Regions from separate parts of the Massilia sp. 9096 genome, predicted to be linked through region 1. Evidence: predicted binding sites of a transcription regulator. Region 1 holds the regulator's gene; the other holds the start of a gene.

Region 1 (7,900 bases):
GGAGCGTATCGGCGCGTTGTGCCGCCAGAAGGGCATCCTGTACGTGGTCGACAACACCATGACCACCCCCTATCTGTTCCGTCCGAAGGCGGTCGGCGCCGGCCTCGTCGTCAATTCGCTGACCAAGTCGATCGGCGGGCACGGCATGGCGCTGGGCGGCGCGCTGACCGACACCGGCGTGTTCGACTGGAGCGCCTACCCGAACATCGCGCCGAACTTCCGCAAGCTGGCGCCGAATGCCCAGGGCATGGCCCAGTTGCGCGCCAAGTCGCTGCGCGATTTCGGCGCCAGTCTGGCGCCGGAAGCCGCGCACCATATCGCGGTCGGCGCGGAGACGCTGGCGCTGCGCATGGAGCGCACCTGCGCCAACGCGCTCGCGCTCGCGCGCATGCTCGAGGCCGACGAACGCGTCGCCGCGGTCTACTACCCTGGCCTGGAATCGCACCCGCAGCACGCACTGGCCAGCAGCCAGTTCCGCGCCTACGGCTCGCTGTTCTCGTTCGAGCTCAAGGAGGGGATCGATTGCTTCGACTACCTGAACCGCCTGAAGGTGGCGATCCCGGCCAGTAACCTCGGCGACACGCGCACGCTGGTGATTCCGGTCGCGCACACGATCTTCTTCGAGATGGGGCCGGAGCGCCGCGCCAGCATGGGCATCGCCGAATCCCTGATCAGGGTGTCGGTCGGCATCGAAGACCCGGCCGACCTGCTGGCCGACTTCGGCGGCGCGCTGGCGGGCTGAGCCAGCGGCGCGGTCAGTCGACGCTGTAGGATTCGAGTTCCTGCGTCGTGCGATGCTGCACGACGCCCGTCGGCGTGTATTCCTCGGCGATGACCTTGACCTCGCGCTTGACCTCGGGAACATACCAGGTCAGCCGGTACATGCGTCCGCCGACCGGGTCGGGCGTGCGCCCGCCCTGGGCGTTGACCAGCGTCGACTGGCCCGCCGGGCTGACGGTGGTCGTGCTGCTGGTGTGGGGTCCGACCGGTTCGAATTCCCTGAACCAGTTGCCTTCCGTTTCGATCTTCAGCGCCTTGAAGGACCCTGCGGGTACCTTCACCTCTTCCCAACCCAGCACCGTGAAATGCAACTTGTTGCGCAGCGTCTTGACGCCCGGTGCTGGATGCGGGTCGGTTGCGTCCGTGTCCCAGCTCAAACCCGGCTTGAGCGGATACAGGTAAGGGCGGCCGACGATCTTTTCCGCGCCGTCGCGTATCTGCGACCTGCTCCAGTCCAGGTTGATGTCGGCTTCACGCGGCGGCAAGTTGCTGTCGACCGGTTTGGTGGCCTGGATGAAGGAATGAGAGCCGACGCGGGTCACCCAGGCATCGACTTCGCGGCTCGACGAGGTCAGCGTGCCGTTCTTGAGCTCTTCGACCTTGGACAGGAAGCGCCACTTGTCGCCTTCCTTGATGGCGGGGCGCTCGGCGGTCTGGGCATGCGCCACGGCGCTTACCGCACAGGCGATAAGGACGGCGCTCACAAAGCGGGAAGGGTTCATCATTGCCTCATCAATAACGATCAAGCAAGTATAGAGTCGCAAAGCGAAGGCGTGTGTACCGTATTGTTTCCGGATGCATAAGTTGACGTCCGATAAATACTGACGGCACCATTGCTGGCGCGTAAGATAGCCGCACACTCGCATTTCCTTGAATTATGCTCAAACGCAAAACCGCCATGAAGACAGTCCTGTTGTGCGCCGCGCTCCTGCTGTGCGGCACTGCCTCGGCCGACGAGTTGTCCGACGCCGACGCCCTGTTCGCCAAGAAGGCTTATCCCGAAGCGTTGCAGAAGTACACCAAACTGGCCAACGCCGGCAACGTGATGGCCCAGCAGCACTTGGGCGAGATGTATTTTTACGGCGAAGCCGGCGCGGTCGACGCCGACAAGGCGGCGCTGTGGTGGGGCAAGGCGGCGGCGAAGGGCAACAAGGTGGCGATCGCCTCGCTCGACATGATGAAAAAGCGCGGCGAGCATCGCGCCGACATCGACTACTGGCTCACGCAATACGACGGCGCCGACCTGAGCGGCGGCGCTTACCGCTGCCCGGCGCCGCGCTTTCCCTCGGTGTCGAAGGTGAACGAAGACATCGAGCGCTACAGCGCCAAGATGAAGGATTGGGAAGCCTGCCACAACCGCGCGGTCGTCCACCTCAACGAATCCCTGCCGCTGACCAAACTGATTCCCAAGGATATCGCGCCGCTGCTGACCAAGGAAGAAACCGAGCGCGCCGAGGCGCACCTGAAGGACGTCGGCGAGCGCGCTGCCGAGGACATCAAGGTCGCCGGCAACATGGTGCTGGCCGATTACAATGCCTGGCGCATTGCGACCGAGAGCTGGGTCAAGGAACACAACGACATCGTCAACAGCGCACCGCCGCCCGACGTCGACGCCAAGCGTTGATCGCGCTGCGCTGTGCCCTGCAAACCACAACGGCCCGCGGTTAGCGGGCCGTTGTCGTTGTACGCGTTATAACTATGCGTCATACGCCGGCATGGGGCCGGCGCGGCTGCGGCCTGAATACCGCTCAGTGCCAGGAGCGCAGCAGGCCGACCGCCAGGCCCTCGAGCGCAAACTCGTCGGTTTGCGGATTGACGGTGATGATGGAGAACTCCGGATTTTCCGGCAGCAGCTCGATGGTCGCACCGGTCTTGCGGTAGCGCTTGACGGTGACTTCTTCGCCGATGCGCGCGACGACGATCTGGCCGTTCTTGGCCGAATCGACCTTCTTGACGGCGAGGAAATCGCCATCGCAGATGCCGGCGTCGCGCATCGACCAGCCCTTGACCTTCAGCAGGAAGTCGGGCTTGCTCGAGAACATGGCCGGGTCGACCGAATAATTGGCCTCGACGTGTTCCTGGGCCAGGATCGGCGAACCTGCGGCCACGCGGCCGACCAGGGGCAGGGACATCAGGTGCGGCGGCGGCATCATGGGCAGCGGCGCCGGGGCGGCTTCGGCGGCCGGGCCGACCAGGCGGATACCGCGCGAGGTGCCCGGCGAAATCTCGATGGCGCCTTTGCGCGCCAGGGCTTGCAGGTGCTCCTCGGCGGCGTTGGCCGAGCGGAAGCCAAGTTCCTGCGCGATTTCGGCGCGGGTCGGCGGGAAGCCGGTGTTGTCGATGGCTTCCTTGATCAGGTTGAGAATCTGTTCTTGCCGTGCAGTGAGCTTCAGCATGGGGGTTTGCTTTCGTTGGATCTGGACAAGCTGTATTTTTGTACAGTATGGCGCGGCGCGCAAGGGGCAGCACGGGTTTTCGTGGTTTTTTTTGACCTAAAGACAAAAGGGCGTAATCGGGATGGCATATCCACAAAGCATTTGGGCCTTGACGTTTTTTGCGTTATAATGTCGGGCTTTCCCTTCCCACACTCGTCCTGACGCCGAGGTGGGCATCTGTTTAAACGTCCTCAAGGAGTGTTATATGCGTCATTATGAAATCGTGTTTATCGTCCACCCGGACCAAAGCGAGCAAGTTCCGGCGATGATCGAGCGCTACAAGACCACGGTCACCTCGCGCGGCGGCAACATCCACCGCGTCGAAGACTGGGGCCGCCGCCAGATGGCTTACCAGATCGACAATCTGCCGAAGGCACATTACATCTGCATGAACATCGAGTGCGACAACGAGACCCTGGTCGAGCTGGAAACCGCATTCAAATTCAATGATGCCGTGCTGCGTCACCTGACCGTCAAGACGAAGAAGGCCGAAACCGCCCCGTCGCCGATGATGAAGTCGGTCCAGCGCGAAGACGCCGCCAAGAGCCACCGCGCCGAGCAGGCAGCTGCTCCGGCCGCCAACGCTTAATTCTCGCTCATTTCGATTAGCGAGCGCGAAAGGGCAGTGAACGAGCTGTTGCTGGTCGCAAGCATCGCCGAACGCGATACCCTGCGCTACACCCCGGCCGGCATCCCCATCGTCAGCGGCACCCTGCAGCACGGGTCGCAGCAGATGGAAGCGGGATTGGAACGGTCGGTCGAGTTCGAGATCGCGGCGGTCGCCGCCGGAGAAATCTCCGGCCGGTTCGCCAGCGCCGAACTCGGCGCGGTGCACCGCTTCAAGGGGTTTTTGGCGCGCAAGAACCGCAACAGCAAAGCCCTTGTGTTTCACATCATTGATTTCAGTGGCGTCGCTTAAATAAAGCGCGCACGTTTTTAGATACAGGAGCCTCAAATGGCATTCGGTAAAAAGTTCGACAAAAACAAAGCCAAAGAAAAACTCAAGCGCAAACAGCAGAACCCGCTGTTCAAGCGCAAGAAGTTCTGCCGCTTCACCGCTGCAGGCGTGGAACAGGTTGACTACAAAGACGTCGACACCCTGAAGGACTTCATCCAGGAAAACGGCAAGATCATGCCGGCTCGCCTGACCGGCACCAAGGCGCACTACCAGCGCCAAGTGGACACCGCGATCAAGCGCGCACGTTACCTGGCCCTGCTGCCGTACACCGACCTGCACAACGCTTAATCGGCGTCGTCCGCGTACACAAGCATCGTCAGATTACTGGAGAAAATAAATGCAAGTTATCCTTCTGGAAAAAGTCGTCAACGTCGGCAACCTGGGCGACGTCGTCAAGGTCAAGGACGGTTACGCACGTAACTTCCTGATCCCGCAAAAAATGGCCCGCCGCGCCACCCAGGCTGCCGTGGCCGAGTTCGAAGTCAAGCGCGCCGAACTGGAAAAAGCCGCCGCCGAGAAGCTGGGCGCTGCCCAGGCACAAGGCGAGAAGCTGAGCGGCATGACCGTCACCATCGCCCAGAAAGCCGGCGTGGACGGCCGCCTGTTCGGTTCGGTGACCAACTTCGACATCGCCGAAGCCCTGACCAAGCAAGGTTTCGCCGTCGAAAAGGCGCAAGTGCGTCTGCCGACCGGTCCGCTGAAGACCACCGGCGAGCACCCGGTTTCGGTCGCTCTGCACACCGACGTCGTGGTTGATGTCACCGTCGCAGTCGTCGGCGAAGCCGCTTAAGGAACCTCGATAAACCTACTGCGCGTCGCATTGGCGGCCTGCGATGCTCGCCGTACCGTAAGTACGGCTGCGCTTCTCGGCCACCACTGCTTCCGCTCGCTACGGTTTCTCGAGTTTCCTCTGCTGTTGTTGGAATGAAAAAGCCGGGTTCGACCCGGCTTTTTTATTTTCGGAAACTCACCAATCATTTCAGTCGACTGCCCGTAAAAGGTATAATGACGGTCATGAATACCCCAGCAGACCCGCAGATCGAGTCGCTCCGCATCCCACCGCATTCCATCGAAGCAGAACAGTCCGTCATCGGCGGCCTGTTGCGCGATAACGCGGCGTGGGACCGGATCGCCGACTTCATGCATGCGGAGGATTTCTACCGCTACGACCACCGGATCATCTTCGAACAGATGGTGCGCCTGATCAACTCGGGCAAGCCCGCCGACGTGATCACCGTGTACGAGGCCCTGGTCCAGCTCGGCAAGGCCGAGGAAATGGGCGGCCTGCCTTACCTCAACGCGATGGCGCAGAATACGCCGTCCGCGGCCAACATCCGTCGTTATGCCGAGATCGTGCGCGACCGCGGCGTGCTGCGCCAGCTCATCACCGTCGCCGACGAAGTCTCCGGCAAGGCTTTCAATCCGCAAGGCGCCGAGGTCAAGCAGATCCTGGACGAGGCCGAGTCGCGCATCTTCGCGATCGCCGAGCAGGGCGCGCGCGGCGCCCAGGGCTGGCTGCCGGTGCAGCCGCTGCTGACGCAGGTGGTCGAGCGCATCGACGAACTCTACAGCCGTGAAAACCAGGGCGAGATCACCGGCGTGCCGACCGGCTTCATCGACCTCGACAAGATGACCTCCGGCCTGCAGCCGGGCGACCTGGTCATCGTGGCCGGCCGTCCGTCGATGGGCAAGACCGCGTTCTCGGTCAACATCGGCGAGGCCGTCGCGGTCGAGGCCGGCCTGCCGGTCGCGATCTTCTCGATGGAGATGGGCGGCACCCAGCTGGCGATGCGTATGCTCGGCTCGATCGGCCAGCTCGACCAGCACCGCCTGCGTACCGGCAAGCTGCACGACGAAGACTGGCCGCGCCTGACGCATGCGATCCAGAAGATGAACGACGCCCAGATCTTCATCGACGAGACCCCGGCGCTGAACCCGATCGAGATGCGCGCGCGTGCGCGCCGCCTGGCGCGCCAGTGCGGCAAGCTCGGCCTGATCATCGTCGACTACCTGCAGCTGATGCAGGGTTCCAAGCCGGGCGACAACCGCGCCTCCGAGATTTCCGAGATTTCGCGTAGCCTGAAAGGCCTGGCCAAGGAGCTGGGCTGCCCGGTGATCGCGCTGTCCCAGCTGAACCGATCGCTGGAACAGCGTCCGAACAAGCGCCCGGTCATGTCCGACCTGCGCGAATCGGGCGCTATCGAGCAGGATGCCGACGTCATCATCTTCCTGTATCGTGACGAGGTTTATAACCCGGACTCGCCCGACAAGGGCACCGCCGAGATCATCATCGGCAAGCAGCGTAACGGCCCGATCGGGGCGATACGACTGACGTGGATGGGTATGTACACGAAGTTTGGCAACTACAGCGGTTCCCTCTCGATCTACCAAGGGGATTGATAGGGGCCTCGTCAACCTGCTGCGGGTCGCATTTTCGTCCGGTGATGCTCCGCCGCGGCGGACCGGCCGTGCCGGATGTACGGCTTTGCTTCTCGAACGAAACTGCTTCGCTCGCTACGGTTTCCAAGGCCCCCGATACGTTTGTAGTTGTTCAAGCTGCAAAAAAATCAGAAACTGAGTACTAAATAAAAATATTGCCGTGGTGCTATGTCGCCATGGCTTTTAGAAGTCCCAAGAGAAATACGAACGGAGATTTACATGTTTGGACGCCTGATGCCCACCGAGGGCAAATTTTTCGACCTGTTCAACCAGCACGCCGCCCTGTGCGTGAAGGGTGCGCAGGAAATGGTCGGCCTGATGACCAATTTCGACGACCTGGAAAACCGCGCCCATGCCGTGGAAAGCATCGAAAAACAGGCGGACAAGGTCACGTACGCCACCATCGACCTGCTGCACAAGACCTTCATCACGCCGCTCGACCGTGACGACATCCACAAGCTGATCACGCGCATGGACGACATCCTCGACATGATGGAGGACGCCGCCCAGACCATCTCGCTGTACGACCTGCACGCGGTGACGCCGGAAGCCAAGCGCCTGGCCGAGCTGTGCCTGGCCTGCTGCCTGAAGGTCCAGCAGGCGGTCAGCATGCTGCACGACATGGACAACGCCCAGAAGATGGTGGCGATCTGCGAAGAGATCGACCGCCTGGAATCGGACGCCGACCACGTGATGCGCGCCGCCATGTCCAAGCTGTTCCGCGACGAGCCGGACGTGCGCAACCTGATCAAGATGAAGGCCATCTACGAAATCCTCGAGACCGTGACCGACCGCTGCGAAGACGTCGCCAACATCATCGAAGGCATCATCGTCGAAAACGCGTAACGCCATAACAATAAGAACAAACAGATGGACACAATTCACATCAGCATTTATGTGCTGGGCCTGCTCGTCCTTTTAGCGCTGGTCTTCGACTTCATGAACGGCTTCCACGACGCGGCAAACGCCATCGCGACCGTGGTGTCGACCGGGGTGCTCAAGCCCCAGACCGCAGTCGCGATGTCCGCGCTGTTCAACTTCGTCGCCATCTTTACCGTCGGCCTGCACGTGGCGGGTACGGTGGGCAAGGGCACCATCGATCCTGCCCTGGTGGACCAGCACATCGTGTTCGGCGCGCTGGTCGGCGCCATCATCTGGAACGTCATCACCTGGTACTACGGCATCCCGTCCTCGTCCTCTCATGCCCTGATCGGCGGCCTGGTCGGCGCCGCGGTCGCCAAGGGCGGGACCCACGCGCTCAAGGGCGACGGCCTGATCAAGACCGTCG
Region 2 (7,900 bases), 1.0 Mb from region 1:
GTCCAGGTGATGGCGCGCATCCCGCCCAGGAACGAGCACACCAGGATCGACGCCAGGCCGAGGAAGATCCCGACCGAGAAGTCGACCCCGGTGAAGCGCGAGGCGATCAGCCCGACCGCGTAGATCTGCGCCACCACGTAGGTGAACGAGACGACGATGGTGGCGCTCACGGCCAGCGCGCGCACCGTGTTGCCGCGGTTCCCGGCGCCGCCGCCGTAGCGCGCCGCCAGGAAGTCCGGCACCGTGTATTGGGCGAATTTGCGCAGGTAGGGGGCGATCAGGAGCGCTACCAGGCAGTAGCCGCCGGTCCAGCCCATCACGTAGGCCAGCGCGTCGAAGCCGTGCAGGTACAGCGTGCCGGCCAGGCTGATGAAGCTGGCCGCCGAGATCCAGTCGGCGGCGGTCGCCATGCCGTTGAACAGCGCCGGCACGCGCCGCCCGGCCACGTAATATTCGGACACGTTCGAGGTGCGGCTGACCACGCCGATCGCCGCGTACAGGAAGATCGTCGCGAACATGTACAGGTAGCCGATCCACTGGCGCGGCATGCCTTCGTTTTCCAGGATCGCGAGCGAGGCCAGGAACATGCCGAAGCAGGCCGTGTACCACAGGTAGTAGCGCGACAGGCGGCGGAAATAGCTGCGCGTCTTTTCCGGCGTCGGCGCGGCCGGCTTGGGCGCGCCGGCGTTCACGCGATCTCCCCGAGCTGGCGCGCAAAGGCGCGGTCGAGCAGGCGCATGCGCCAGGCGTACACGCCGATGATCGCCAGGTAGATCAGGGACGCGCCCTGGGCCGCGAGATAAAACGACAGCGGCCAGCCGAACACCGACAGGTGGGCCAGATCGCGGGCGAAGAACACGGTACAGAAGCCGGTCGCCAGCCACAGCGCCAGCAGCAGGGCGGTCAGGCGCCGCGTGCGCGCCCAGTGCGCCGTACGGGCGGCGAGCAGGCGTGCGCGCTGCCGGTCCGGGTCGCGGTCGTGGTCGTGGGAAGCGGGCGCGGTCGGCGATTCAGTCGGCATCGGGGGCGTGCGTGTCGGGTGGCGGGAAGGTCAGCCGGAACAGGCTGCCGGGGAATTTCTTGTTCGTGCTGCGCGGGTTGTTGAAGATCTGGATCTCGGCGCCGTGCTGCTGGGCGATCTCGCGCACGATGGCGAGACCCAGGCCGGAACCCGGCGCGCTCGAGCCGAGGATGCGGTAGAAGCGCTCGAACACGCGTGGGCGCTCGCTGGGCGCGATGCCGGGACCGGTGTCCTCGACTTCGAGCAGCGCCTGGCCGGCGTCGCTGCGCACGCGTACCGTCACGCTGCCACCGGGCGGCGTGTAGCGCAGCGCGTTGTCGATCAGGTTCGACAGCAGTTCGCGCAGCATCATCGGGTTGCCGGCGATGGCCAGATACCCGTCCGGGGCGCCGTCGTCGGGGGCCTCGTAGCCGAGGTCGATCTCGTGCGCGAACGACGCCTGCACCCAGTCCTGCACCACGGCGCGCGCCAGCAGCGACAGGTCGAGCGGTTCGAGCGCCAGCCCGGCATGCGGCGTGTTTTCCGCGCGCGCCAGCGCCAGCAGCTGGTTGACCAGGCGCGTGGCCGATTCCGAGCTTTTGGCCAGCTGCTCGAGCGAGCGGTGGATCTCGTCGGGGTCGACCTGGCGCAGCGCGAGTTCGGACTGCATGCGCATGCCGGCCAGCGGCGTCTTCATCTGGTGCGCGGCATCGGCGATGAAGCGCTTCTGGGCGTCGATCGTATGCGTCAGGCGCGCCAGCATGTCGTTGAGCGAGCCGACCAGCGGCGAGATCTCTTCCGGCACCTGGCGCGAATCGATCGGCGACAGGTCGTCGGGCGGGCGCGCGCGGATGCGCTCCTGCAGCTGGGCCAGCGGCGACAGCCCGCGCGAGAGGGCGAACCAGACCAGCGCCAGGATCACCGGCAGGATGATGAACTGGGGCAGGATCACGCCCTTGATGATCTCGTTGGCCAATTGAGCGCGCTTGTCCAGCGTCTCGGCCACCTGGACCAGCGCCAGCGGCGGCTCGATTTTCGGGTCGAGCAGCGGCGCCAGGTTGACCCAGGCATAGGCCACGCGCACCGGGGCGCCGTGCAGGTTCTCGTTGCGAAAGTGCACGCGGCCGCTGCGCTCGGCGTCGTCGCTGGAGGGCAGCGGCAGGTCGCGGTCGCCGTCGACGATGGCGCCGTCGGGCGCGCTGACCTGGAAATAGACGCTGTCGACGTCGTCGGCGCGCAGGAAGTCGCGCGCGCTGCCGGGCAGGCGCGTCACCACGCGGCCGTCGACCTGCTTGACCTGCTGGGCCAGCACGGTGACGCTGTCTTCCAGGGCGTGATCGAAAGGCTGGTTGGCGATCGACTTGGCGACCAGGTAGGTGATCGCAATGCTCATCGGCCACAGCAGCAGCAGCGGGGCCAGCATCCAGTCGAGGATTTCGCCGAACAGCGAATGCTGGATGCTTTCCTCGGGTTCGGGCAGGGGCGGCACGTACGATGGCGCCGGCGGCCGTTCCTGCTGTTGCCAGGACCGTCGCTCGAGCTTGGCGCCCGCGCTGCGCTTCACTTGCCGCCGTGGGCGCTGCCCGGGAGCGCGTCGATGCCTTTGCGCGTCCCGTCGGTGTAGCGCTCGAGGCAGTAGCCGAGTCCGCGCACTGTGGCGATGCGGATGCCGCCGGTCTCGATTTTCTTGCGCAGGCGGTGCACGTAGACTTCGATCGCGTTGTTCGAGACTTCCTCGCCCCATTCGCACAGGTGGTCGACCAGCTGCTCCTTGGACACCAGGCGGCCGGTGCGCGCCAGCAGGATCTCGAGCAGGCCGAGTTCGCGCGCCGACAGGTCGACCATCTCGTCGTTGATGTGGGCGCTGCGCCCGACCTGGTCGTACACCAGCGGGCCGTGGCGGATCACGCTCGAGCCGCCGCCCTGGCCGCGCCTGGTCAGGGCACGCACGCGCGCTTCCAGCTCGGACAGCGCGAACGGCTTGGCCATGTAGTCGTCGGCGCCAGCGTCCAGGCCGCCGACGCGCTGTTCGATGGAGTCGGCGGCGGTCAGGATCAGCACCGGCAGCAGCGAGCCGCGCGCGCGCAGGCGCTTGAGCACATCCAGGCCGGGCAGCTTGGGCAGGCCGAGGTCGAGGATCAGGAGATCGAACTCCTGGGTGGAGAGGGCGGTATCGGCATCCTGGCCGTTCTTGACGCAGTCGATCGCATAGCCGGACTGGCGCAGCGAACGGGTCAGGCCGTCGGCCAACACGCTGTCATCTTCGGCAAGTAGAATACGCATCGCTCATGGCTCCCAGGGTTTGTCGTTGCAGGCCGTTTTGCGCATATTGTGTTTGATAATCCGCAACAAGGAAACCTTTAAAACGCGGCCGCAGTCTCTATATAGTGCGAGCGCCCGGACAGAGCGTCTGACGCGTCAGCTCGGTGGTAGTTCCGACAAGGCGGTTTGGTCGCAGGAACGGTAAATATCGCTTGCCAAAACCACTGGGATTTTATACAGTACTCCCTATTGAAAACGCGCGAGCGCCCCTCATCTTGGTTCACTCTAGGACAGAAAGAAAGTTATGGACGACAAAAAATCCGCAGTAAATGCAGCTGAGAAGGGCAAGGCACTGGCTGCCGCCCTCGCGCAGATCGAAAAGCAATTCGGCAAAGGCTCGGTCATGCGTATGGATGCCAATACGCCGGTCGAGGAAGTGCAAACCGTGTCCACCGGCTCGCTGGGCCTGGACATCGCGCTGGGCGTCGGCGGCCTGCCGCGCGGTCGTATCGTCGAGATCTACGGTCCGGAATCGTCGGGTAAAACCACGCTGACCCTGCAAACCATCGCCCAGATGCAAAAGCTGGGTGGCACCTGCGCCTTCATCGACGCTGAGCATGCGCTCGACGTGGGCTATGCGCAAAAGCTGGGCATCAAGCTGGACGAGCTGCTGATCTCGCAGCCGGACACCGGTGAGCAGGCGCTGGAAATCACCGACGCGCTGGTGCGCTCGGGCAGCGTCGACTTGGTGGTCATCGACTCGGTGGCGGCACTGACCCCGCGCGCCGAAATCGAAGGCGACATGGGCGACTCCCTGCCGGGCCTGCAAGCCCGCCTGATGTCGCAAGCGCTGCGCAAGCTGACCGGCTCGATCAACCGTACGAACACCCTGGTGATCTTCATCAACCAGATCCGTATGAAGATCGGCGTCATGTTCGGCAGCCCGGAAACCACGACCGGCGGTAACGCGCTGAAGTTCTACGCCTCCGTGCGCATGGACATCCGCCGTACCGGTTCGATCAAGTCCGGCGACGAGGTGATCGGTAACGAGACCAAGGTCAAGGTCGTCAAGAACAAGATCGCGCCGCCGTTCAAGGAAGCGCACTTCGACATCCTGTATGGCGAAGGCACGTCGCGCGAAGGCGAGATCATCGACCTGGGCGTGGACAACAAGATCGTCGAGAAGTCGGGTTCCTGGTACAGCTACGGCGGCGAGCGTATCGGTCAAGGCAAGGACAATGCACGTCAGTTCCTGAAGGACCGTCCGGCCCTGGCCCGCGAGATCGAGAACAAGGTCCGTGCCGCCCTGGGCGTGCGCGAACTGGCTCCGGTCGCTGCTGGTGACAATGGTGGCGCCGGCGCCGCCGCGGTGTCGGCTGTCGGCGACGACGAGTAATCGGTTCGTCAGCGTTTTGGTCAAGCAGGTTCTCAGTCTGAAAGCGCGCGCATTGAGATATCTCTCGATGCGCGAGCACAGCCGGCTCGAACTGGGACGCAAACTCGCGAAGTATGCGGAGGAGGGCGACGATGTCGACGCCCTCCTTGATTTTTTAGAAAAAAACAACTGGCTGTCGCAAGAACGCTTTGCCGAGTCCCTCGTGCATCGCCGCGCCGGCCGCTACGGCAACAGCCGTGTCATCGCCGAGCTGCAACAGCACGGTGTCAAAGGCGACGATCTCGCCGAACTCAAATCCGGACTGAAGGAAAGCGAAACTGCGCGCGCGAAGGACGTCTGGCGCCGCAAATTCGGCACGCCGCCGCAGGATGCGGCCGAGCGCAGCAAGCAGATGCGTTTCCTGGTGGCGCGCGGGTTTTCGAGCAGCGCCGTGCGCGCGGCGCTGCAAGGCGGCGTCGATGACGACGACGACTTCTGATCCGGTTTGATATTTCTCAGTCATATCACCGATATTTTCCGTCGTGATATGCGCGCTGACGTTGCAAGAACGTCTTTCCTTTTCTTCTCGAATACCCGGGTCGGCCAAGGCTTGGGTGCACTTGCCAGCGTGCTGTGCTAAACTTTGATGGTTTAAGCAGCGCCGCAAGAGCGGTTGTTGCCGTAGAAGCTGCGGCAACGTGCATCAGGCACAACGGCTGCAACTTTTTATTGCCGCATACCGGCATTGGTGTTTATGCCCCTGTCTTCACCCGCTTCGCGTAAGCTTAGGCACACGCGCGCCATCACAGTCGAAGCGTTCGCGCGCGACGATGGTCTGTGGGACCTCGATGCTTGCATCCGCGACATCAAGACGCATGACATCGTCCTCCCGTCGGGTCCCCGGCCGGGTGGATTGCCAGTGCACGACCTCAAGCTGCGCGTCACCATCGACCGCGACATGAATATCGTGGACGCCGAAGCCGCGTCCGATGCCGTACCCTATCCCGGTTACTGCGACACGGTCGCTCCTGCCTACAAGAAGCTGATCGGCTTGTCGCTGCTCAAACATTTCCGACTGCACCTCAAGGATCGCCTGTCCGGCGTCCTCGGCTGCACCCATTTGACGGAGTTGGCCCAGGTCCTGCCCACCGCGGCAATCCAGGCCTTTGCCGATGACGCCATGGACCACCGCTCGGCGAACGATCCCGCCGAGCGGCCCTATGAACTCGATCGCTGCCATGCCCTGCGCCTCGACGGCCCTGCCGTCGAAAAGTATTATCCGCAATGGGTCTTGAAGGCGGTACCGGGGTAGTATTCGACGATGTCTTTTCCGCTCCATTTATTTAACCGCATCTAATCAGTAACAGAAGGGAAGCCAGCATGAAAATCCATGAGTATCAGGGCAAAGAGATCCTCCGAAAATTCGGAGTGACTGTTCCGCGCGGCATTCCGTGCGACTCGGTCGACGGTGCTGTCAAGGCAGCTGAAGAGCTGGGCGGACCGGTTTGGGTGGTCAAGGCCCAGATCCATGCTGGCGGTCGCGGCAAGGGCGGCGGCGTGAAAGTCGCCAAATCGCTGGACCAGGTGCGCGAATACGCGGACCAGATCCTGGGCATGCAGCTGATTACCCACCAGACCGGCCCGGAAGGCCAGAAAGTGCGTCGCCTGCTGATCGAAGAAGGCGCCGACATCAAGAAAGAACTGTACGTGTCGATGGTCACCGACCGCGTCACCCAGCGCGTCGTGCTGATGGCCTCGTCGGAAGGCGGCATGGACATCGAAGAAGTCGCGCACAGCAACCCGGAAAAGATCCACAACGTCGTGATCGATCCGTCGGTCGGCCTGACCGACGCTGACGCCGACGACGTCGCCCGCAAGATCGGCGTGCCGGACGCTTCGATCGAGCAAGCGCGCACCAACCTGCAAGGCCTGTACAAAGCCTACTGGGAAACCGACGCATCGCTGGCCGAAATCAACCCGCTGATCCTGACCGGCGACGGCAAAGTCATCGCCCTGGACGCCAAGTTCAACTTCGACTCGAACGCCCTGTTCCGCCACCCGGAAATCGTCGCCTACCGCGACCTGGACGAAGAAGATCCGGCCGAAGTCGAAGCGTCGAAATTCGACCTGGCTTACATCTCGCTGGACGGCAACATCGGCTGCCTGGTGAACGGCGCCGGCCTGGCCATGGCGACCATGGACACCATCAAGCTGTTCGGCGGCGAGCCGGCCAACTTCCTGGACGTGGGCGGCGGTGCGACGGCTGAGAAAGTCACCGAAGCATTCAAGATCATGCTGAAGAACCCGGGCCTGAAGGCGATCCTGGTCAACATCTTCGGCGGCATCATGCGTTGCGACGTGATCGCCGAAGGCGTCATCACCGCATCGAAGGCCGTGTCGCTGCAAGTGCCGCTGGTCGTGCGCATGAAGGGCACCAACGAAGACCTGGGCAAGAAGATGCTGGCCGACTCCGGCCTGCCGATCATCTCGGCTGACACCATGGAAGACGCAGCGAAGCAAGTGGTTGCCGCTGCCGCTGGCCAAGCTTAATTCGCGAAGGAAACAAAATGTCGATTCTGATCAACAAAGACACCAAAGTCATCACCCAGGGTATTACCGGCAAGACCGGCCAGTTCCACACCCGCATGTGCCGCGACTACGCGAATGGCCGTGAAGCCTTCGTCGCCGGCGTGAACCCGAAGAAAGCCGGCGAAGACTTCGAAGGCATCCCGATTTTTGCCAACGTCAAGGAAGCCAAGGCCGAAACCGGCGCCAACGTCTCCGTGATCTACGTGCCGCCGGCAGGCGCCGCCGCCGCGATCTGGGAAGCCGTCGAAGCCGAGCTGGACCTGGCAATCTGCATCACCGAAGGCATCCCGGTCCGTGACATGATGGAAGTCAAGGATCGCATGGCCAAGGCCGGTTCGAAGACCCTGCTGCTGGGCCCGAACTGCCCGGGTCTGATCACCCCTGACGAAATCAAGATCGGCATCATGCCGGGTCACATCCACCGCAAGGGCCGCATCGGCGTCGTGTCGCGTTCGGGCACCCTGACCTATGAAGCCGTCGGTCAGCTGACCGCGCTGGGCCTGGGCCAATCGTCGGCAGTCGGCATCGGCGGTGACCCGATCAACGGTCTGAAGCACATCGACGTGATGAAGATGTTTAACGACGATCCGGAAACCGACGCCGTCATCATGATCGGCGAGATCGGCGGCCCGGACGAGGCGAACGCTGCGTACTGGATCAAGGACAACATGAAG

The links. The regulator LexA, encoded in region 1, represses DNA repair genes until DNA is damaged. The targets are predictions, from matches to a motif close to ACTGTATNNNNATACAGT.
Region 2: a site for LexA is predicted at 3,486-3,503, ahead of recA (recombinase RecA). Genes of this name have one in related genera too.

Annotation. Positions count from the first base shown of each region.
Region 1 is NZ_JQNN01000001.1:2,819,608-2,827,507, reverse strand. Features, by position in the region: gene FA90_RS12080 (cystathionine gamma-synthase family protein) at 1-742, shown strand, start outside; gene FA90_RS12075 (hypothetical protein) at 756-1,505, opposite strand; gene FA90_RS12070 (sel1 repeat family protein) at 1,679-2,404, shown strand; gene lexA (transcriptional repressor LexA) at 2,529-3,176, opposite strand; gene rpsF (30S ribosomal protein S6) at 3,421-3,804, shown strand; gene priB (primosomal replication protein N) at 3,841-4,134, shown strand; gene rpsR (30S ribosomal protein S18) at 4,171-4,461, shown strand; gene rplI (50S ribosomal protein L9) at 4,511-4,963, shown strand; gene FA90_RS12040 (replicative DNA helicase) at 5,188-6,573, shown strand; gene FA90_RS12035 (DUF47 domain-containing protein) at 6,832-7,458, shown strand; gene FA90_RS12030 (inorganic phosphate transporter) at 7,483-7,900, shown strand, end outside.
Region 2 is NZ_JQNN01000001.1:3,834,049-3,841,948, reverse strand. Features, by position in the region: gene FA90_RS16565 (sodium:solute symporter family protein) at 1-692, opposite strand, end outside; gene FA90_RS16560 (sodium/substrate symporter small subunit) at 689-1,021, opposite strand; gene FA90_RS16555 (sensor histidine kinase) at 1,011-2,564, opposite strand; gene FA90_RS27340 (response regulator transcription factor) at 2,561-3,283, opposite strand; gene recA (recombinase RecA) at 3,567-4,658, shown strand; gene recX (recombination regulator RecX) at 4,675-5,136, shown strand; gene FA90_RS16535 (DUF2889 domain-containing protein) at 5,392-5,949, shown strand; gene sucC (ADP-forming succinate--CoA ligase subunit beta) at 6,018-7,187, shown strand; gene sucD (succinate--CoA ligase subunit alpha) at 7,205-7,900, shown strand, end outside.